DNA from 2 places in the Rahnella sp. PAMC25617 genome. Region 2 is predicted to be linked to the other one. Evidence: predicted binding sites of a transcription regulator. Region 2 holds the regulator's gene; the other holds the start of a gene.
The links. Region 2 encodes PhoB, which activates phosphate uptake and scavenging genes when phosphate is short. Its sites were predicted from a motif close to CTGTCATAAAACTGNCNNAT; they were not measured.
Positions count from the first base shown of each region.

Region 1 (11,080 bases), on a different contig from region 2:
ACCGCTCAACTGAGCGGTTTTTTTATGACTTTTTTTCAGCGGGTAGTGGAGACGGGAGCGTTATTTGCAGCTTGGCCGCTTACGAGGGGAAGGCCGGGAGGGGGTTTAGCGGGCAACTCAAATCCCGCTGTACCAGTTATATCCCTGATCTTCCCAGTAGCCGCCGGGATATTCGTTGGTAACGAAAATCGCGCCGATGTGTTTGGCGTTTTTGAAGCCGAGTTTGGTGGGCATTCTCAGGCGTAACGGGTAACCGAAATCCGGCGGTAACGGTTTGCCGCCAAAATCCAGCGCCAGAATGGTTTGCGGATGCAGCGCCGTCGCCATATCGATGCTGGAATAATAACGGTCGTCACATTTGAATCCGACGTATTTAGCGGTCAGATCTGCGCCGACGTGCTGTAAAAACGTTTTCAGCGGCACGCCTTTCCACTGACCAATTGCGCTCCAGCCTTCAATGCAAATCAGACGGGTGATCTGACTTTCCTGCGGCAGTCGCTGTAACTGTTCCAGCGTCCACGAGGCTTTCTTTTGAACCAGACCGGAGACTTCAAGCCGGTAATTGGGAATGTCTATTTCCGGCACGTTGTATTCCGGATAATAAGCATTGAAGCGGAACGGCGTGGTGATCTGGTCAGCGCGATAGGTTTGCGCTAGTTTTTGTCCGCTGAACAGCCAGCCTTGCACGCGGTCATTCCAGCGTGACATCGCCCACAGCACTTTATCGACTTCGTCACCGTCCTGCAGATTACAGCCGGTGAGCATTGATACCGCGCCCAGCGTGAGACCGCCACGCAATAACATGCGGCGCTGAATATTGACCAGTTGCTTGCGCTGATCGGGCTCAAGAATAATTTTTGGCCGGCGTGATTTATCACTCATCGGCGCTTTCCTCCGTACTTATTTTTTTGCCGCCGGTTAGCATCGCCACGAAGGTTTTTGGCACCAGCAGAACCATCAGTACGTGAATAATGACGAACAGCATCACGCCGCTCATCGCAAAAAAATGCACATAACGCGCGATATCAAAACCGCCAAACAACCACACCAGACCGCTGAACTGTACCGGTTTCCAGATGGACAAACCGGAAAGCAAAAGCAATACGCCGAGCAACAGCACGCCGCTGTACATCAGTTTTTGCACGGCGTTGTACTGCCCGAGTTTGTGGGGAAGTTTGAATGTAAGCGCGCGAACGGTATCGCGCCAGACGGAGCGCGGCGAAAAGGGGTAAAAGTCGCGGCGGAAATGGCCGCTGAACATGCCCCACAGCACATAGAAAAGGGCATTGGCCGCCAGCAGCCACATGACTGCCAGATGCCAGGCGATGTTGCCGCCCAGCCAGCCGCCGAGGGTCGTGCTCTGGGGAAAGGTAAACGAGAAAATCGGGTCGGCGTTATAAATCCCCCAGCCGCTCATTACCATGCCGATCATTGCCAGCAGATTAATCCAGTGACAAATGCGCACCGGCCAGGAATGCACCCTGCGTTTGCGAAGTGGAGAGGGCTGAGGTTTCACGGAAAAACTCCTGTTGTCCGGTAAGGCCGTCAGGCCGGATTACATTGGTGGCGTAACGCCGTCTTTGCCCGCAGAAATGCCGCGTGCAACCAGGGAGCCTTTGTCATCTTTCATCGCGAACAGCACGACTTTGGTGCCCGGTTTCAGCAGACTGCGGTCACCCGGTGCCAGCAGAACGACCGGTACATCGTCAGGAACGACAACGGTTTTCTCTGCATCATGGTATTTCACAGTCAGCGTGCGGCCATTGCTGTTAACCAGTTTGCCGACGGTGCCGTTGGTCATGGTGTTGATTTTGCCGTCCGGCGATTCAAACGGATTGAAACCTTCGCCGCTGCCGCGCAGGCTTGGCGCAAATACGTGAACTTCCAGCGCTTTCAGTGTGCCGTTGGCCTGAGGTACTGCCGCCGTACCGATGAAGCTGTCGGCTTTGATATCGCTGATCTGGCCTTTGGTGACGGAGTTGATACGGGTTTTATCCGTCAGCTTAACGTCGAGCTTTTCGCCCTGACGGGTGGTGATTTGTACTGATGAGTCATTAACAGAATCAATGGTTCCGCGTGTTGGTTTGATCACGTTATCGGCGGCAAAAGCTGATGCCATTGTGCTGCTCATCAGCAGTGAACCCAGTAACAGACCCGCAAGACGTTTGGTGGTATTCATTATTAACTCTCCAGTTTCCGGCGTTATTTCATTTGGTTAGAAGAATCACTGACCCTGCCAGTGATGAATGGCTTCCTTAAGAGTGGACGATAAACCGGGATTGGCTGATGACAAATTGATGACAAAATTGTCATCAAAGGTGTCTGGCGAAACTGATAAACTTCCCCATGAATCATTCTTTGGGAGAATGGTATTGCGGCGCTGAGGGCCTGAATGCGGATACTGGTGATTGAAGACGATGTCAGTACAGGCGATTACCTGAAAAAAGGGCTGACCGAAGCCGGTTACAGCGTCGATCTGGCGCGTAACGGGGCCGATGGCCTGTTTCTGGCGCTGGAAGAGGGCTATGACACGGTGATCCTCGATGTCATGCTGCCCGGCCTCGACGGCTGGCAGGTGATGGAAGTTCTGCGCAAGAAAAGCGACGTGCCGGTGCTGTTTCTTACCGCACGTGATGAAGTGCAGGATCGCATCCACGGGCTGGAACTGGGCGCTGACGATTATCTGATCAAACCGTTTTCCTTTACCGAACTGGTATTGCGTATCCGCACGTTGCTGCGCCGTCCGGCAGCGCGTGAGCCGGATATTTACTCGGTCGCTGACCTGCATCTGGATGTGCTGCGCCGTCGCGTAACCCGTCAGGATCAGACCATCGCGCTGACCAATAAAGAATTCATGTTGTTGCAGCTGCTGATGCGTCGCGAAGGCGAAGTGCTGTCGCGCACCATGATCGCCTCGCAGGTATGGGATATGAATTTCGACAGTGATACAAACGTGGTGGATGTCGCCATTAAGCGTCTGCGCGCCAAAGTTGACCGTGGCTTTGAGCTGAAACTGATCCACACCGTGCGCGGCATCGGCTACGTCTGTGAAGTGCGCAATGACTGATTTAACCTCCGCTAAAAAGCCTGCACGGGCCATGTCGCTGACGCTGCGCGCCACATTACTTTTTGCGCTGCTGGCCTCGCTGGTGGTCAGTGCCGTGGGCTTTTATCTCTACTATTCGATGGACAAAGAACTGGTGCGCCGTGCGGATTATCAGGTCAGCGGGCGCGTGCAGTATTTTCGCCATCTGCTGGCGAATGAATTCCCGCTGTCACAGCTGAGCCGTAATCCCGGCCTGTTTGAAAATATGCTCGGCAATGAGCGCGATATTCTGACCTTCAGCCTTTCCGGTGAACCGCCGTTAATCAACGTCAATCCTTCACACCTTGTTTTGCCGCCGTTTGCCGCGGTCCCCGAAGGGCAGCCGCTGACGCTGAAAACGGTTCACGGGCAAAAGGCGCCAGATGGCACGCCGGTGCGTTTTGCCCGTGCTGCGGTAAAAATTCAGGACGGACGCACGGTTGAAATTACCGCAGGCCATTTCATGACCGAAGAATCGCGCCTGTTAGAAACCTTCCGCTGGGAAATTATTGGCGCAGTGTTGTTTTCGTATGTGCTGATTGCCGCACTGGGTTATCTGGTCATCCGCCGCGGGTTGAGGCCGCTGCGCAATATGGCGCGGGAAGCGACGCAAATCCATCCGGCCAGCTTATCGACGCGCCTGAGTACCGACAAAGCGCCGCAGGAATTACAGCAACTCATCCTTTCTTTCAACGATATGCTGGAAAGGCTGGCGGAAGGTTATCAGCGCCTGACGCAGTTTTCCGCTGATCTGGCCCATGAAATCCGCACGCCGGTGGGCGCGCTGATGGGGCATTGTCAGGTGGCGTTGTATCAGCCACGCACGGTTGAAGAATATGAAACGCTGCTGGCTAACAATATGGAAGAACTGGAACGCATCTCGCGGATGGTCGAAAACATCCTTTTTCTGGCGCGTGCTTCGGATGCGCGGTCGGTTCTCACCATAACCAGCATTGATGTTTCATCAGAAATTACGCGTATCCAGGAATATTTTGAAGGGCTGGCAGAAGAGCGGGAAATGACCCTGCATGGCGAGGGGCGCGGTGTATTACACGCGGATGCTATTTTGTTCCAGCGTGCGCTGAGTAATCTGGTTGCCAATGCGGTGCGTTATGGCCGTGAAGGAACCGAAGTGGTATTACGCGCCGAACCTCATGATAAAGGCATGGATATTCACGTTATCAGTCAGGGCGATCCGATACCGGCAGATAAGCTCGGAAAACTTTTCGACCGTTTCTATCGTGCAGATGCATCGCGCAGTGAAGGTGGCAGTTCCAGCGGGCTCGGTTTATCGATTGTTCAGGCCATTATGGCGCTGCATCAGGGCAGTGTCAGTGTTGAAAGTTCAGCGCAGGGAGAGACGCGCTTCACGCTGTCCTTTCCTGATACGGGTCACAAAGATTCTTAATAATTGCTCAACAGATTTCAAAAAATGAGTCGGAAAAGTATGAAACCCACATTTCTATGGCTTTGAAACATAAGCAATTCGTTAATTTTGTAACATTATCACATTGGAAGTCACCAATGACTTTGAACGATTATAGGCGTTCCGGGGTCTGAATTGTCCTAAGGAGCAGGTTCCATCCTCCGGTACGAGCGGTCTTTACGACGTAAACAGACTCACAAAAGAGCCATTTATTTCTAATGCATAAATTACGAACACTTTCGCAACAGAGCATCTCTTTGTTCATTGCACTTTATCTTGGGATTTTACTGAACCTTCCGATCTTCTTCCGTCGTTTCGAGCAGCTGCATTATGACAATGCGTTGTCCATTGCTGTTGAAGCGATCGCCTGTTTCGCGCTGGTCTACTTCCTTTGTATGTTGCTGTCTTATACCGGAAAAACCGTTTTCCGTGTGCTGATGACGGCCATTGTTATTTCCTCCGCTGCCGCCAGCTATTACATGATCCTGTTCAACGTCGATATCGGTTACGGTATTTTGGCGGCGGCGCTGGCATCGGACTCGATTGATTTATCGAAAGAATCTGTCGGAACGCACTTCATCGCCTGGACGGTTCTGGTCAGCCTGATCCCCGTTCTGCTGTTGTGGCTGAGCAAAATGCCGGGTGCGGCGCTCAGACAAACAACCTTTAAAAAGCTGGCGGTGAGAACCGTGCTGCTCGCGGTTTCCGGGCTGATTTGTTATATGCCACTGCGTCTGATGGGCAAAGTGCAGGATCGTCACGACATCGTCAATAACCGCATGATGGCGAGTTATGGCGGCGTGGTGGCTGGTACGTATTCGCCGTCTAACTGGCTCTCAGCGCTTGGACTTTACACCTACAGCAGCTACAGCAAAGCCGAAGACAACAAAAACCTGTTCGATCCGGCCAAACATTTCACTTACACCGCACCGGCTGATGCCAAAGATATGTATGTGGTGTTTGTGATCGGCGAAAGTGCGCGTCGTGACCATATGGGGCTGTACGGCTACGACCGTGACAACACGCCGAATCTCGACAAAGAGAAAAACCTGGTCGCGTTGCAGGGCTATTCCTGTGATACCGCCACCAAACTTTCCCTGCGCTGCATGTTTGTGCGCGAGGGCGGAGCCTCTGAAGAACCGCAGCGTACCCTGAAAGAAGCTAACGTGTTTTCCGTTCTGAAAAGCAATGGCTGGAGCTCTGAGCTTTATTCCATGCAAAGCGAAGCGTGGTTCTACAATAAAACCCGCGCTGACGATTATTCACTGCGTGAGAACATTGCCTCTGAGAAGCGTAATGCCGGTAAGCCGGTGGATGACATGCTGCTCATCAACGAAATGAAAGATTCGATGAACAATCATCCGCAGGGTAAGCACCTGATTATTCTGCATACCAAAGGCTCGCATTATCTTTATTCCGACCGTTATCCGCGTTCTTTCGCCAAATATAAGCCGGAATGCATGGGTATTGATGATTCCTGTTCTACGGAAGAGATGATCAACGCTTACGACAACTCGCTGTTGTATACCGACTATTTCCTGTCGCAGGTGTTTGATCAGCTGCGCGACAAGAATGCGATTGTGTTTTATGCCTCCGATCACGGTGAATCGATTTCCAAAAGTATGCATTTCCACGGCACACCGCGCGATCATGCGCCGATTGAGCAACGTACTGTGCCGATCATGGTCTGGGCGTCAGACAAGTTCCTGTCAAACGACCAGAACAAAGCGGGCTTCGAACAGTTGCAGAAAATGGCCGCTGAAAAGAAACCGGCTTTCCATGAAAAACTGTACGACACCATTCTGGGCTGTATCGGTTACACCTCGCCAAATGGCGGGATTGTCGAGCAACACAACTGGTGTCATGTGCCTGATCAGGCCGCCGCTGCAAAATAATTACCGCTAAAAATGCCGCCTTTTTCGGAACAATGGAAAGGGCGGTGACATCCTTCTGGTCGCCCTCCGTTTTTTAAGTCACAATCGGTTAACAAGGTATTGAGAGTTTCTCTTCTGCTATTTTTTTATCAGGGTCGATAACCGATGCATGCTTTTCGAATTACCCTTTGTGTCCTGACGGTCATCATGACCTTGCTGACGCTGCTGCCTTTTTCCCGCAATCAGCGCTGGTGGGTACGGGTCTGGGATTTCCCGCGTTTGCAGATGGCAACGTTGTGTCTGCTATTTCTGCTGACCGAGCTGATGATCATGCCGTTAAGCGACGGAATTTCCACCACAATCATTATTTTAACGGTGGCTTGTATGGCCTATCAGAGCTGGTGGATTTTGCCTTACACCCCCTTTTACCGGGTGCAGGTGAAGAAAACCGTCTCCGGCAGTCATTCACGTATCAAAATCATGAACAGCAACGTGCTGACCACCAACCGCAAAGCCGGTGCGCTGATTGCACAAATACGCGAGCATCAGCCGGATATTCTGGTGTTGCTGGAAACAGATCAGTGGTGGGAAGACCAGATGGCGGTGCTGGACGCGGATTACCCGCACAGCCTGCGTTGCCCTCTGGATAATCTCTACGGAATGCACGTCTATTCCCGTCTGCCGATGCATTCGGCAAAAATTCAATTTCTGGTGGCAGACGATATTCCGTCGATGCATTTTCGCGCCGAACTGCCTTCCGGCGAACAGGTGGTGATGCACTGCCTGCACCCGATGCCGCCAAGCCCGACGGAAGCCGACGAATCCACTGACCGCGATGGCGAGCTGGTTGCCGTCGGTCATACGGCGGCGAAAGCGACCTATCCGACGATTGTGACCGGTGACCTGAATGATGTGGCATGGTCTCGCACCACGCGCCTGTTTATGAAAGTCAGCGGCCTGCTCGATCCGCGCCGTGGCCGGGGTATGTTCAATACTTTCCACGCCAGTTATCCGTTCCTTCGCTGGCCGCTGGATCACGTTTTCCATAGCAAAGATTTCACGCTGGTCAGTCTTCAGCGTCTTGAGTTTATGGGGTCGGATCATTTCCCGATCCTGGTGGAACTGGCGCTGACCCCTTGTGAGGGGCAGGATCAGGAACCGCTGGAAATCGATGAGGAAGACCTCGACGAGGCGGAAGAAAAACTGGCTAACGCCGGGGTGAAAAGCACTGATGTACACCGGGCGGAAAAGCTCAACATGCCTGTCTGCGGGTAATCACTATGACAAGTGAACGCGATCGTCTGCCACTGGCAGAAGATTTACGGGTGTTTCTGGCGGTGGTAAATAAACAAAGTTTTGCCGCTGCCGCCACTGAGCTCGGTCAGTCTCCGGCCTATGTCAGCAAGCGGATCCAGATCCTTGAAGAGTCGCTGAATGCCCGTCTGCTGCACCGTTCCACACGGGGTGTGCGCTTAACCGACGAGGGTGAAAGAGCCCGCCGCTGGGCGCTGCAAATTCTGGATAACTTCGATCAGTTTATCGGTGACCTGTCAGACTCCCGCACTGAACCGCGAGGCAATGTGCATATTTGCAGCTCGTTCGGTTTCGGGCGTTGTCACGTTGCACCTGCGGTGGCTGAACTGGCGGAACAGTATCCGCTGCTGAATCTGCGACTGGATTTATTCGACCGGGTAGTGGATCTGGTCGCCGACGGGATCGATTTGGAAATTCTTGTCGGTGACGATATTCCCGAGCAGCACATCGGTAAAAAGCTGGCGCAGCATCAGCGTATTTTGTGTGCGTCTCCGGCATATCTGGCCGCGCATGGCGTGCCGGAGTCAACGGATGCGTTGGCGCAGCATCAGTGTCTGGTATTAAAAGAGCGCGATAACCCCTTTGGCATCTGGACTCTCACCGCCAGAGACAAAGAGGTTCGCGCCCGTGTAAAAGGGCCGCTTTCATCGAACAGCGGCGAAGTGGTTCTGCAATGGGCACTGAAAGATCACGGCATTATCCTGCGTTCAGAGTGGGACGTACGTCCTTATATCGAACGCGGTGAACTGGTTCAAATATTGCCAGACTATTCGCAACCCGCCAGCGTGTGGGCGGTTTACCCGACACGCCTTGCGGATTCTGCCAAGCTGCGGGTTTGCGTCGAATTCCTTCAGCAGCGGTTCAGTCAGTTACTGACCTGGCGCCGTTTTTAGAGGGCACATCAGATATCTGTGGCTCAGGCCAGCCACGGATTTTTTTGCAGATGTGACTGCTGAAACTGACGAATGTCCTCGCTGTACCGCAGCGTATTACCGACAGCATCTAATCCGTTAAGCAAAGAGAGTTTGCTCAGCTCATCAATGGCAAAATCAATCACGTTGCCGTTATGCAAAACAATCTTCTGCTGTGGCAAATCGACGGTGATTTCGTTGCTGACCGCGAGAGTCACTTCCTGTGCGACCTGTTGCCACTGTTCAGGACTCAGCTGTACCGTCAGTACGCCGTTACGCTGGCAGTTATCGAAAAAAATCCCCGCAAACGTCGTGCCGATCAAGGCACGGATCCCCAGCTGTTTTAATCCCCATACCGCATGTTCGCGACTGGAGCCGCAACCGAAGTTCGGCCCGACCAGCAGGAATCTGGCATTCTGCCAGTCAGGCTGATTGAGGATAAACGCCGGATCCGGAGAACCGTCCGCCAGAAAACGCAAATCGAAAAATACCCCGTGATCTAACCCGTTGCGGTCGATGCCTTTTAAAAATTGCTTCGGCATGATCACATCGGTATCGACATTCGCGGCGGGTAACGGCGCAGCTACGCCGGTTAGTACGTTAAAAGCCTGCATTGTTTTCTCCTTCCAGTTCCCGGATATCGGTCAGATGACCGGAAATTGCCGCAGCAGCTACCATTGCCGGGCTCATCAGATGGGTACGCGCTCCCGCGCCCTGGCGGCCTTCGAAATTACGGTTGGTGCTGGAGGCACAGCGGTCGCCCGGCGAAAGCACATCATCGTTCATCGCCAGACACATCGAGCAGCCCGACTGACGCCATTCAAAACCTGCGCGGGTGAAGATCTCCGCCAGACCTTCCTGCTCGGCCTGCGCGCGAACCTGACTGGAACCGGGTACGATCATCGCACGAACGCTGGGGGCGACGGTTTTTCCACGAACCACTTCGGCGGCAGCGCGTAAATCTTCGATGCGTGCGTTAGTGCAGGATCCGATAAAGGCATGACTTATGTTGATGCTGTTCAGCGGCTGACCAGCGCGCAGCCCCATGTATTGCAACGCACGCTGTAAATCCTTGCGGCGCGAGGCATCGGATTCTGCCAGCGGATCCGGCACCTGGCCGCTGATTGCCAGCGCCTGATCCGGGCTGGTTCCCCAGCTCACCATCGGCGCGATTTCTGCGACGCTCAGTTCAACTTCGCGGTCGAAAACGGCGTCCGCATCGCTGTGTAACTCACGCCAGACATTCACCGCTGCCGACCATTGCGGGCCTTTCGGCGCACGCGGTTTGTCTTTCAGGTAATCAAAAACTTTGTCGTCAGGTGCCATAAATGCCCCGCGGGCACCGGCTTCAACCGCCATATTGCACATCGTCATACGGCCTTCCACACTCAGCGCGTCGATGCCTTCACCGCAAAATTCAATGGCGTAGCCGGTGGCTCCCGCCGCACCGATTTTTGCCACCAGCGCCATGACCACGTCTTTGGCGGTTATACCTCTGGCGAGCGTACCGTTAACGGTGACCCGCAGGGTTTTCAGGCGTTTATAAACCAGCGTCTGGGTCGCCAGAAGGTGTTCGATTTCCGAGGTGCCGATACCAAATCCGAACGCGCCTAATGCGCCGTATGTGGTGGTGTGGCTGTCTCCGGCGGCAATCACCATACCCGGCAAAATAAAGCCCTGTTCGGGGGCGACAACGTGCTCAATCCCCTGACGGCTGTCGAGAATATCGAACAGCTCAATGCCAAATTCCTGGCAATTTTCTGCCAGATAGGAAACCTGACGCGCGCCACCGGCGTCCGGCATCTGGCGCGTACGCAAGGGTGCCGTCGGGTTGACGTGATCGACCACCGCCAGCGACGTTTTCGGACGCCATACGCGGCGGCCTGCTTCACGCAATCCGCTGAAGGCCTGCGGGCTGGTGTATTCGTTAATCACCTGCCGGTCGATGTAGAGCAACACGTGGCCTTTATCGTCGAGCGTACGCACGGTGTGGCTGTCGATATGTTTTTCGTATAGCGTTCTTGGCTTCATTGCATTGCCCTGATAAACGAAGTGGATAACGTCAGCGTCGCAAACTCACGCGTATCGGGCAACGGGCTGAGTGTGGAGCGTTAAAACACGATCCGTGAAGCGGCAATCTCCACTTGCGGCCTTGTTGCCGGTTCATCAGCGACTAAGATGGGTAAAAAAGGAGAAAACCTATGTTTGAACATTTTACCCAAAGGCGGATGGCCGTTAACGGCACCGAAATTGCCTGCCGCATTGCCGGTCAGGGGGAACCGTTGTTATTGCTGCACGGACACCCGCAGACTCAGGCGATCTGGCATAAAGTCGCGCCTTATCTGACGTCTCAGTTCACCGTGGTACTTGCCGATTTACGCGGTTATGGGGACAGCGGTAAACCGGAGCCGGATGCGGAGCATCTGCGCTACAGCAAGCGCGAAATGGCACAGGATCAGTTTGAGCTGAT
Region 1 covers NZ_JBOCUM010000012.1:45,993-57,072, forward strand. The annotation lists gene ACM615_RS15245 (molybdopterin-dependent oxidoreductase) at 118-882, opposite strand; gene ACM615_RS15250 (cytochrome b/b6 domain-containing protein) at 875-1,516, opposite strand; gene ACM615_RS15255 (hypothetical protein) at 1,556-2,179, opposite strand; gene ACM615_RS15260 (heavy metal response regulator transcription factor) at 2,393-3,067, shown strand; gene ACM615_RS15265 (heavy metal sensor histidine kinase) at 3,060-4,493, shown strand; gene eptB (kdo(2)-lipid A phosphoethanolamine 7''-transferase) at 4,730-6,406, shown strand; gene ACM615_RS15275 (endonuclease/exonuclease/phosphatase family protein) at 6,551-7,660, shown strand; gene ACM615_RS15280 (LysR substrate-binding domain-containing protein) at 7,666-8,592, shown strand; gene leuD (3-isopropylmalate dehydratase small subunit) at 8,616-9,224, opposite strand; gene leuC (3-isopropylmalate dehydratase large subunit) at 9,211-10,641, opposite strand; gene ACM615_RS15295 (alpha/beta fold hydrolase) at 10,812-11,080, shown strand, end outside.
Region 1: the regulator PhoB is predicted to act here: its motif matches at 2,285-2,304, upstream of ACM615_RS15260 (heavy metal response regulator transcription factor).

Region 2 (11,080 bases):
TGAAACCAAACCCACCGGTGCTGCTCTGATCTTACTGATGCTGATCGAAGAAAAAGGTTTACAAATCATCTGCTAAAAGAAGCCACAGCGTGGGCTGTGGCTTCTTTTTATCCCTTCACATCGCTTTGGCTGGCCTGTTCCTGAGGAACAATCAGTTTCGGTGCCAGTGTAAATATAAAGCGGGTACCGACGCCGACTTCACTCATCACTTCAAGTTTTGCGTTGTGATGACTCAGGGCGTGTTTGACGATGGCCAGCCCCAGACCGCTGCCGCCCGTCTGGCGCGAACGCGCTTTATCGACACGGTAGAAACGTTCAGTCAGGCGCGGCAGGTGTTGCGGCGCAATACCCGGCCCGTTATCACTGATCTGGAACTGTGCGCCATGCGGCGTTTGTTGCCAGCTGACTTCTATCCGCGTCCCCGCCGGGGTGTGGTTGACGGCGTTGTACACCAGATTCGACACCGCGCTGCGTAACTGATCTTCATTGCCAAAGACCTTCAGTTTCTCGTTTACACGGAACACCACTTCGTGACGGCCACCGCTTAAAGATTGCACTTCGCGCTCCAGCATGCCGAGCATTACCGGAATATCGACTTTCTCGTGCATATCGATATTTGCTGACGCTTCGATTTTCGACAATGTCAGCAGCTGCTTGACCAGCCCGTCCATGCGCCGCGTCTGCTCCTGCATGGTGTCCAGCGCTTTGGTACGAAACGGCTCTTCCAGCTTGGCGTCTTCCATCATTTCCAGATATCCCTGCAATACAGTCAGCGGGGTTCTCAGTTCATGACTGACGTTAGCGAAGAAGTTACGACGCGCACCTTCGAGCTGACGCATCTGCGTAACATCACGCGCCACCATCAGCAATTGCCCTTCGGAATAAGGCATAACGCGAAACTCGACGTAATGCTCGTTATTGAGTTGCAGATTCAGGGCACGGCTGAAATCACGGGTCTGGATCCAGGTACGAAACTCGGGATAACGCAGCAGGTTAAAGATGTGTTGTCCGTTATCTTCCGGCCAGCGGAAACCGAGCAAATCTTGCGCCAGCCCGTTACACCAGAAAATATTGCCCTCTTCCGTCGTCAGTACCACCGCATCGGGTAATGATTCGGCACCACTGCGGAAACGTTTAATGAGCTGACCTAATTCGCGACGGCGACGGCGGTTACGCATCTGCATCTGGTTTAGCCCGTAAAACAAAGGCTCCCAGCTCCAGCGGCCATTCGGCGGGGTTATGCTGCGGTCAAGCCACAGCCAGTGAGAGAGTTTGAGCTGGTTGTAATAATTCCAGCCCAGCGCCGCCAGCAGCGACGCAAAGAGGAGCCAGCCGAAATGGCCGACGAAGATACCGAGGATTAACGCGGGCAGGCAAAAGAGAAAGAATTCACCGGCCAATCGTTTCCATGACAAACGTTCTAGCACACAGATTCTCCGCTGTGGGGACTCAATAACGCGTTGAAAAACGGTATCCGGTTCCACGAACAGTCTGGATCATTCTGTCATGTCCACTGGTTTCCAGCGCTTTACGTAAACGACGAATATGCACGTCTACCGTGCGATCTTCCACATAAACGTTAGTGCCCCAGACGTTATTGAGCAACTGTTCGCGGCTGTAAACACGTTCGGAGTGGGTCATAAAGAAGTGCAATAATTTAAATTCGGTCGGCCCCATATCGAGCGCCTGCTCGTTGGCCATCACACGGTGAGACGACGGATCCAGGCTTAAACCCTGCATGTCGATCACTTCTTCCACCGCCATTGGCGAGATGCGTCGCATCACGGCTTTAATGCGGGCAACCAGTTCTTTTGGAGAAAACGGTTTGGTGATGTAATCATCGGCACCGACTTCCAGGCCGCGCACCCTGTCTTCTTCTTCACCGCGGGCGGTCAGCATCATCACCGGAATTTCGCGGGTCAGCGCTTCACGTTTGAGATGTTTGATAAACTGAATACCGGAACCGCCGGGTAACATCCAGTCGAGCAGGATAAGTTCAGGGTAAGGTTCTACCAGCTGGCCAACGGCTGAATCAAAATCTTCAGCTTCTACTGCCTGATAGCCATTCTGTTCCAGTACAAAACACACCATTTCACGGATTGGAGCTTCGTCTTCAACCACCAGTATACGTCTTGCCATCGTAGGTCCTGCCAATAGGTTAGCGATCTTTTATTTGATTGCGGGCGCCATTATGCGTCAGTTTTGTGACAGATTTATGAATAGAAATGATGGTTCATTACAGTCAAATATGACAGAGACATTTCTTCTATTCAGCTGCCATCTCGCTGAAATTGGTCTGATTTATCGGGGACAGCGTCCCCCGCCGACGTTTATACTTTGCCCCATTGTCGTCATCCAGATCCATACGGGAGTCTCATGCGCCTGATCCACACGTCAGACTGGCACCTCGGCCAGTACTTTTTCACCAAAAGCCGCGCCGCCGAACATCAGGCATTTTTGCGCTGGCTGACCGGTCAGGTGCAGCAACATCAGGTAGATGCCGTGATTGTGGCAGGCGATATATTCGATACCGGTTCGCCGCCCAGCTATGCCCGAGAGCTTTACAACCGTTTCGTCGTCGAACTGCAACAAACCGGCTGTCAGCTGATTGTACTGGCCGGGAATCACGATTCTGTCGCCACGCTTAATGAATCACGTGAGCTGCTTTCCTGCCTGAATACGCGGGTGATTGCGACCGTCGGCGAAAACCTCTCAGAACAGATTCTGGTGCTCAACCAGCGTGACGGAAAACCTGGCGCGGTACTTTGCGCTATACCCTTTTTACGTCCGCGTGATTTGCTCGCCAGTCAGGCGGGACAATCCGGCAGCGACAAACAGCTGGCATTACAGGAAGCCATCGCCGCGCATTATGACGCATTGTGGCAGGCCGCGCAGACCAAACGGGACGAACTCGGCGTTTCGCTACCGATCATTGCCACCGGCCATCTGACCACGGTTGGCGTCAGCACCTCCGATTCCGTGCGCGACATTTATATAGGCACGCTCGATGCCTTCCCGGCGCAGGCGTTTCCGCCGGTCGACTACGTGGCACTTGGCCATATTCACCGCGCACAGTGCGTCGCCAAAACCGAACATATCCGTTACAGCGGTTCGCCGATTGCGCTGAGTTTTGATGAACTGAGTAAAGCCAAAAGTGTGTACTTACTGGACTTTGAGGGCGCGACGCTCAACGCCATCGACACGCTGGAAATTCCCGTTTTCCAGCCCATGCAGATAATCAAAGGCTCGCTGGCAGAAATCGAAAAACAACTGGCGCAGTTCGAAGGCGGCGATCCGGCCAAACCGGTGTGGCTGGATATTGAAGTCGCCACGCAGGATTATCTCAGTGATATTCAGCGCCGCATTCAGGCGCTGACGGCAGATTTGCCAGTAGAAGTGGTGCTTTTACGCCGCAGTAAAGAACAGCGTATCAACCGCATTGAGCAACAGGAAAAAGAGACACTCAGCGAACTGAGCGTCAGTGACGTCTTTGAAAGACGGCTGGCACTGGAACCGGATCCTGACGAACCGCGTCAGGCGCGGATGCGCACGCTGTTTGCGCAGGTTGTTGAACAGGTCACCAGCGGTCAGAATGCGGAGGACAGCGCACAATGAAAATTCTCAGCCTGCGTTTAAAAAACCTGAACTCGCTGGAAGGCGAATGGAAAATTGATTTCACCGCTGAGCCTTTTGCCAGCAACGGATTGTTCGCCATCACCGGTCCGACCGGCGCGGGGAAAACCACCCTGCTCGATGCCATCTGTCTGGCGCTGTATCATCAGACGCCACGGCTGAACATCACGCCAAGCCAGAACGAGCTGATGACGCGCCACACCGCCGAATCGCTGGCCGAAGTGGAGTTTGAAGTCAAAGGCGTCGGTTATCGCGCGTTCTGGAGTCAGCGCCGCGCCAAAAACTCGCCGGACGGCAATCTGCAGGCACCGAAAGTAGAGCTGGCATTGCTGGCCGACGGCAAAATTCTGGCCGATAAAGTGCGCGATAAACTCGATGCCATCGCCACACTGACCGGGCTGGATTTCGGTCGCTTCACCAAATCCATGATGCTGTCTCAGGGGCAATTTGCCGCATTCCTGAATGCCGATGCCAATGACCGCGCCGAACTGCTGGAGGAACTGACCGGCACCGAAATTTACGGGCTGCTGTCTGAGCGAGTATTTGAGCAACATAAAGAAGCGCGGATAACGCTTGATGGTCTGCACCAGCGCATGGCCGGGATCGAACTGCTCAGCGAAGAACAGCGCCAGACGCTTGAAGCACAACTTGCTGAACTGAACGCGCAGGAAATCACGCTCAGTCAGCAGGCGCAACAGCGCCAGCAGGATCTGAACTGGCTGCAACAGTGGCAGCAGGTGCAGCAAAAACAGCAGCAATCTCAGCAACAACTGACCGCCGCCGAGCAGGAAAATCTGGCCGCCGCGCCGCAGTTACAGCAACTGGCGCGCAGCGAACCGGCAGAAAAACTGCGTCCGTTGCTCAACGATCGCCAGCGTTGTCAGGATGAATCGCAACGTCTTCAGCAGCAACTGGCGCACCTGACGCAGCAGCAGGAACAGCAAATCGCGCAAATGACGCCGCTGAATCTGGCTGTGGAGCAGTCGCAAACGGCACGTCAGAAACAGGCGGAAGAACAGCGTCAGACCCAAACGCTGATCGAAGAAAAAATCCTGCCGCTGGATGGCGAAATCACCCGTTTGCGTAAATCACTGACTGAAACACAGCAGTCTGTCACTGATGTGCAGAAACTTGTCAGTGAGCATAACGCGACGCTGGTGCAAATGACCGCCGAACGACAGAAGCTGGACGAAGAAAGCCGCCAGCATACGACCCGCCAGACCGCGCTGACCGGCGCACTCAACACTGCGCAACAGCGTCTGACTGAGCTGGAAAAACAGCACCCGCTGGCAGCATTGCAGAAACGACAATCCGAACTCACGCAGCTGCGTCCGGTGCGGCAACAGCTGTTTTCACTCGCGCAAATTTTCCCGCAGCTGAATCAGCGCGTGCAGCAACAGCAAAAAGATTTCGTTCAGTATCAGACGCAACTGGCTGAAGAAGAACAGCGTCTGGGCACCATCCGCCTGCAATGTCAGAAACAGCTGGAGCATCTCAACGACGTTAAGGCACTGCATAAACAGGAAATGCTGATCGTCAGCCTCGAAGCCGAACGTGCGAATCTGCAAAGCGGCAAAGCCTGCCCGCTGTGCGGTTCCACATCGCATCCGGCGATTGAACATTATCAGGAGGTCAAACCTTCTGAAACGGCGCAGCGCCTCGAGAAAATGCAACTGGAGTTCGATGCGGTAAAAGCCAGCGGTATCGAACTGGCAACAAAAATTAAAAGTCTGAAAGAACAGCAAACGCGGCTGCAAATCCAGCTGGAGCAAGACCAGCAGCAACTGAATGCGCATACCGCAAACTGGCAACAGCTCAGCGCACCGCTGAACCTGACGTTTACGCTACATGATACCGCCGACATCACTCAATGGCTGACTGCCCGCGATGAAGAAGAACAACAATCGCAGGCGCTGATTAGCCAGCACGAACAGCTGGCCCGGGCGCTGCAACAGGCGAAAGATGCCCTGAATGACGCACTGAACGCGCAGCAGAAAGTGCAGCAGCAAAGCGCATTGCTGACCGAACGCGTTACCCGGCTGGAAGAGACGCAGGCGAAATCTCAGCAAGACGTCGAACGGCTGCAAAAGTTGTTTGCAGAAGGCGAAAAAAACCTTTCAGAACTGACTGCTCAACGCCTTGAACTGTTCGGCAACCGCCAGGTGGCGCAGGTTCGCGAGCACTTACATCAGCAACAACAGGCGGCAGAAAAAGCGGTCAGTGACGCGCAAACCGCATTGCAAAAAGCGCAGGAACAGCGCGATCAGCTGGCCGGGCAACTGGCGAGCACGCAACAGCAACAGTTGCAGGCAACAGAACAACTGACGCAGGCGGAGCAGGCGTGGCAACAGGCGCTGAGTGCCAGCGGATTTGCCAATGAAGCCGCGGTGAAACTGGCGCTGCTGGATGACGCACTCCGTCAGCAGCTTCAGCAACGCAAAGAAAATCTGCAACAACAACTGGCGCAGGCGCAGGCGTTACTGGCGGATGCCGGTCAGCAGCTCGAAAAACATCGTCTTGCCCGCCCGGCTCATCTGAGTGAAACAGAAAGCGATCTTGACGTTCTGACAGCGCAGCTGGCAGAACTGACGCAACAGCTGAAAGCTTTACAGCAACGTCTGGGCGAAGTGAAAAACCAGCTGGAAAGTGACACATTACGCCACAGCGGACAACAGGCGCTGATTGCTCAGATTGCCCAGGCGCAACTGACCTGCGATGACTGGGGTTATCTGAATCAGATGATTGGCTCCAGCGACGGCGCAAAATTCCGTAAATTCGCGCAGGGACTGACGCTCGACCATCTGGTGTATCTGGCGAACCTTCAGCTCGAAAAACTGCACGGGCGGTATTTGTTGCAGCGCAAAACCAGCGATGCGCTGGAATTACAGGTGGTCGATACCTGGCAGGCGGACGCCGTGCGCGATACCCGCACCTTATCCGGCGGTGAAAGCTTCCTGGTCAGTCTGGCACTGGCGCTGGCGCTGTCTGATCTGGTCAGTGATAAAACCCGCATCGACTCGCTGTTTCTCGACGAAGGTTTTGGCACACTCGACGCCGATACGCTGGACACCGCCCTGGACGCGCTCGACAGCCTGAATGCCTCGGGTAAAACCATCGGCGTGATCAGCCATGTGGAAGCGATGAAAGACCGTATTCCGGTGCAAATCAAAGTGACTAAGGTGAACGGTCTGGGCGTCAGCCGCCTGAGCAGTGAGTTTAAAGTCTGACAGATTATCCTGCGGAGCAACTGGCGGGTAAATTGCTAGCCATCTGCTCCGCAATGGATCCTGATTGTGAGCAACTGCGCAAAATTCGCACCAGCGCAGTGCGCTCATTGTTCCCAACCCGCTGAATTCCCGCTTATTCCCTCCTGCCGACAAACTGGCACGCCCTGTGCTTAACGTTATGTATACAAGTTGCAGTACAAGTTGCAGCGCCTGCATAACCGTTAAGGGAACCGCCCATGAATAACATCAAACCTGAAGTCGATAAAAAACGCCGCCAGCTGATGAAATGGCTCGCCATCACCGGCGGCGTCTCCACGCTTGGCGGTATGATCCCGACCTCGGTCTTTGCAGCTGATGACGATGAAATCCGCATTGGTTACTGGCCGATTGTCGGCGGTTTACCGTTATATGTGGCGCTGGAACAGGGCTTTTTTAAAGAAGCCGGACTGAATGTAAAAGGCGTTAAATTCGCCAGCGCACAGCAAATTGTCGAGGGGATGATTACCGGCAGGATCCACGGGTGCGCTAACGGCACGGCCACAGGCGCGCTGGGTCTGGGGGCTATCACCTCACCGGATTTGTTCAAAATCATCTGCTCGAATCCGTCCAATCATCAGCTGGTTCTGGATGAATTTCTGGTGCCGCTGAACAGCACTGCGAAAGCGATCAGCGATCTGAAAGGTAAGAAGATCGCCTGCGGGCCGGGGATCCAGAACGTGACGATGGCGAAGATCATTCTGGAGAAAAATGGTTTCACTAATCCTTCAGTGATCGAACTGCCGGTCGGGCAGCACGCACCTGCGCTGGCCGCCGGACAAATTGACGGCGTGTATACACTCGAACCCACCGGCACCGTCGGGCGCATGAAAAACCTTTCCCGCACGCTGGAAACCGGCGTCATTTCTAAATACGTGCTCGGCAATGCAGACGCGCCCTGGTTCGGCGGCGCCGCGGCGCTGAACTCCAGTTTTATCGCCAGCAAACCGGAAGAAACCAAAAAGTTTATTGCCGCTTATCAGAAAGCGGTGGAATTCATTGCGGCGCATCCTGACAAGGCTCGCGAAAACGTCGCCGGTTACACCAGCATAGAACCGGCGCTGGTGAAAGAGGTGCCGCTGCCGGGCTTTGTGATGTATCCCGATTTAAAAGGCGACAACCTGCAATGGTTCCAGAAATTTTATGACGTCTTTACGGAAAGAAAAATCTTCAGCAAACCGGTGGATGTCGCTTCGCTGATTTATAAAGGATAAGGAGAAACAGGATGACTTCACGCTGGTCTTCAAGGTTACTGCCGCTGGTCGGCCCTGTGCTGCTGTTTTTATTCTGGCAACTGGCCGTCAGCGCAAAATGGCTGAACCCGGTGCTTTTGCCCTCGCCCGTCGAGACGATTGGCTACATGTTCCAGTCATTTTTCGATGCTTCCATGCGCACCGACATCGGCGCAACCCTTTACCGCACGCTGGTATCCTTTGCTTTTGCCGCAGTGATAGGCGTGCCGCTCGGCGTCATTTTAGGCAGCAATGAAAAGATCTATCGCAGCCTGGAATTTCTGATCGACTTCTTCCGCTCCACGCCGTCATCAGCGCTGATCCCGCTGTTTATGCTGATTTTCGGCATTACCGATGCCAATAAAATTGCCATCGCCGCCTTTGCCGCGGTGCTGGTTATCCTGTTTAACAGCGCGTACGGCGTGATGAATGCCAAAAAAACCCGGCTGATGGCGGCCAAAGTGATGGGAATTTCCCGCTGGCATATTTTTAAAGACATTCTGCTGATGGAAAGCCTGGCGCAAACCTTCGTTGGCCTGCGCACCGGTGTGTCGATTGCGCTGGTGATCGTGATCGTCGCTGAAATGTTCATCGGATCGGAAACCGGCCTCGGCCACCGGATCATCGATGCCCAGCAGGTGTTTAACATCAAAGACATGTACGCCTCGATCCTGATCACCGGCGCGCTGGGTTATCTGCTGAACCTGGCTTTTTTGCTGATCGAGAAAAAAACCGTCCACTGGAGTAGCAAAGCATGACGCAACCTCTCTCGCTAAACCCTGATTATAAAGGCCCGCAGTTGCCGCAGTACGCTACGCGCCCGGATACCCATGTGACGATCCGCGGACTGAGCAAGGCGTTTGCCGGACAGCCGCTGTATACCGATCTCAATCTCGACTTACCGCGTGGAAAGATCGTGTCGATCTTCGGCCCGAACGGCTGCGGTAAATCGACGTTAATGAACATGATCGCCGGGCTGATCCCGGTGGATAAAGGCGACATTCTGTTCGACGGCAAAACGCTGGCGCAGACCACCATCGGTTATGTGTTTCAGAACTACCGCGACGCGCTGTTTCCGTGGATGAGTGCCCGCGCCAATATCGCATATCCGCTGATCCGACACGGCATGAGCAAAGCGGACGTCAATGCGCGGGTCGAAGAACTGACGCAAATGTTTGATATCCGCTTCGACCTGAAACGCTATCCGTATGAGCTTTCCGGCGGCCAGCAGCAAACCGTGTGCATCATGCGGGCGCTGGCGACGCGTCCGGAAGTGATGTTCCTCGACGAGCCTTTCTCGGCGCTGGATTTCGAGATGACGCTGTTTATCCGCGATAAATTGCAGGAAGTGCAGCTGGCGACTGGCGTCACCATGCTGATTGTGTCGCATGATCTCGAGGATGCAGTGTTTCTGGCGGATGAGATTTTACTGCTGACACGGCGACCGACGCAGATTGCAGAAATTGTGCCGTTTGACCTGCCGCGTCCGCGTGGTTCTGAAATCATGAGCCACCCGGAATTTATCCGCGTGAAGGCGCACACGCTGGACGTGTTTAAACGGGAGATGGCGCTTTAACTGCTGGATTATGAATGAAATCAGGGGCGCAAACTCTGCCCCCTGAAAATTGATGAAGAACTTATAACGCAAAACGCGATTGCGGCCACAGCCAGGCAGCGCCACGCACTCCGCTCGAATCACCGTGAACCGCTTTGAGCATCGGCGTTTCACATTCCCCGCCAAATACCCATTGTTTAACCAGCAGTGGCACGGTCTGATACAGGCGATCGACGTTGCTCATGCCGCCACCGAAGACAATCACGTCCGGATCGAGAATATTCACTACGTTTGCCAGCGCCTTAGCCAGACGACGCTCATAACGACCCAGCGCCAGTTCCGCCGTTTCATCGCCCTGCTCAACCAGCGCAATAATCTCTGCGCCGTTTAAACGCTGACCGGAATGACGGAAGTAGTCTTCGGCAAATCCGGTGCCGGAAACAAACGTTTCGACGCAGCCTGATTTTCCGCAGTAGCACGGGACTTCGCGGGCAAACTGGATTTCTTCCTCATCCTGCCACGGCAGCGGATTGTGGCCCCACTCGCCTGCGTTGCCGTTGCCGCCCGCGTGCGCCACGCCGTTAAGCGCAATGCCGGAACCGCAGCCGGTGCCGATAATCACGGCGAATACAGTGTGGCGGCCTGCACCTGCCCCGTCGGTGGCTTCGGAAACCGCCAGGCAATTGGCGTCGTTTGCAATATGCACTTCGCGTTTGAGCAACAGCGCCAGATCCTCATCCAGTTGCTGACCGTTCAGCCAGACCGAATTAGCATTCTTCACTTTGCCGGTAAACGGCGATAACGTGCCGGGGATCCCCAGCCCCACGCTGCCGCGCTGTCCGGTGCCTTTCTCGGCGTCCAGCACCAGCCCTTCAATCGCCTTGAGTGTGCGCTCGTAGTCATTTCTCGGCGTATCGACCCGTTTGCGAAACAGCTCTTTGCCTTCATCCGATAACGCAATGACTTCTATTTTTGTGCCGCCTAAATCAATGCCAATTCGCACGTTTTATTCTCCTTTTTATGTCCTGCAGGGTCAGTTTTTCTGAGTCTGTTCAGTTTAGAAGCCAGTGGCCTCTGTCACCAGAATAAGCTGTTATGCAATGTTACAGGCCACGGCGATTTCTTAACGACGACCGGCGCTCAATTGGTTATCATGCCGCCCTGCATTCATTTATTCAGCGTACCACGAGTGCGCCGGGACAGGGATAACGCCATGTTATGGTTTAAGAATTTGTTGGTTTACCGTTTGAGCCGTGAAGTTTCGTTATCTGCTGACGAAATGGAAAAACAGCTTAGTGCTTTCACCTTTACCCCGTGCGGCAGCCAGGATATGGCGAAAACCGGCTGGGTTTCACCGATGGGTTCTCACGGTGGCGACGCGCTGACTCACGTCAACG
Region 2 covers NZ_JBOCUM010000006.1:881,435-892,514, forward strand. The annotation lists gene ACM615_RS10165 (helix-turn-helix domain-containing protein) at 1-76, shown strand, start outside; gene phoR (phosphate regulon sensor histidine kinase PhoR) at 108-1,427, opposite strand; gene phoB (phosphate response regulator transcription factor PhoB) at 1,450-2,139, opposite strand; gene sbcD (exonuclease subunit SbcD) at 2,377-3,615, shown strand; gene sbcC (exonuclease subunit SbcC) at 3,612-6,860, shown strand; gene ACM615_RS10190 (ABC transporter substrate-binding protein) at 7,097-8,110, shown strand; gene ACM615_RS10195 (ABC transporter permease) at 8,122-8,886, shown strand; gene ACM615_RS10200 (ABC transporter ATP-binding protein) at 8,883-9,704, shown strand; gene mak (fructokinase) at 9,766-10,686, opposite strand; gene rdgC (recombination-associated protein RdgC) at 10,897-11,080, shown strand, end outside.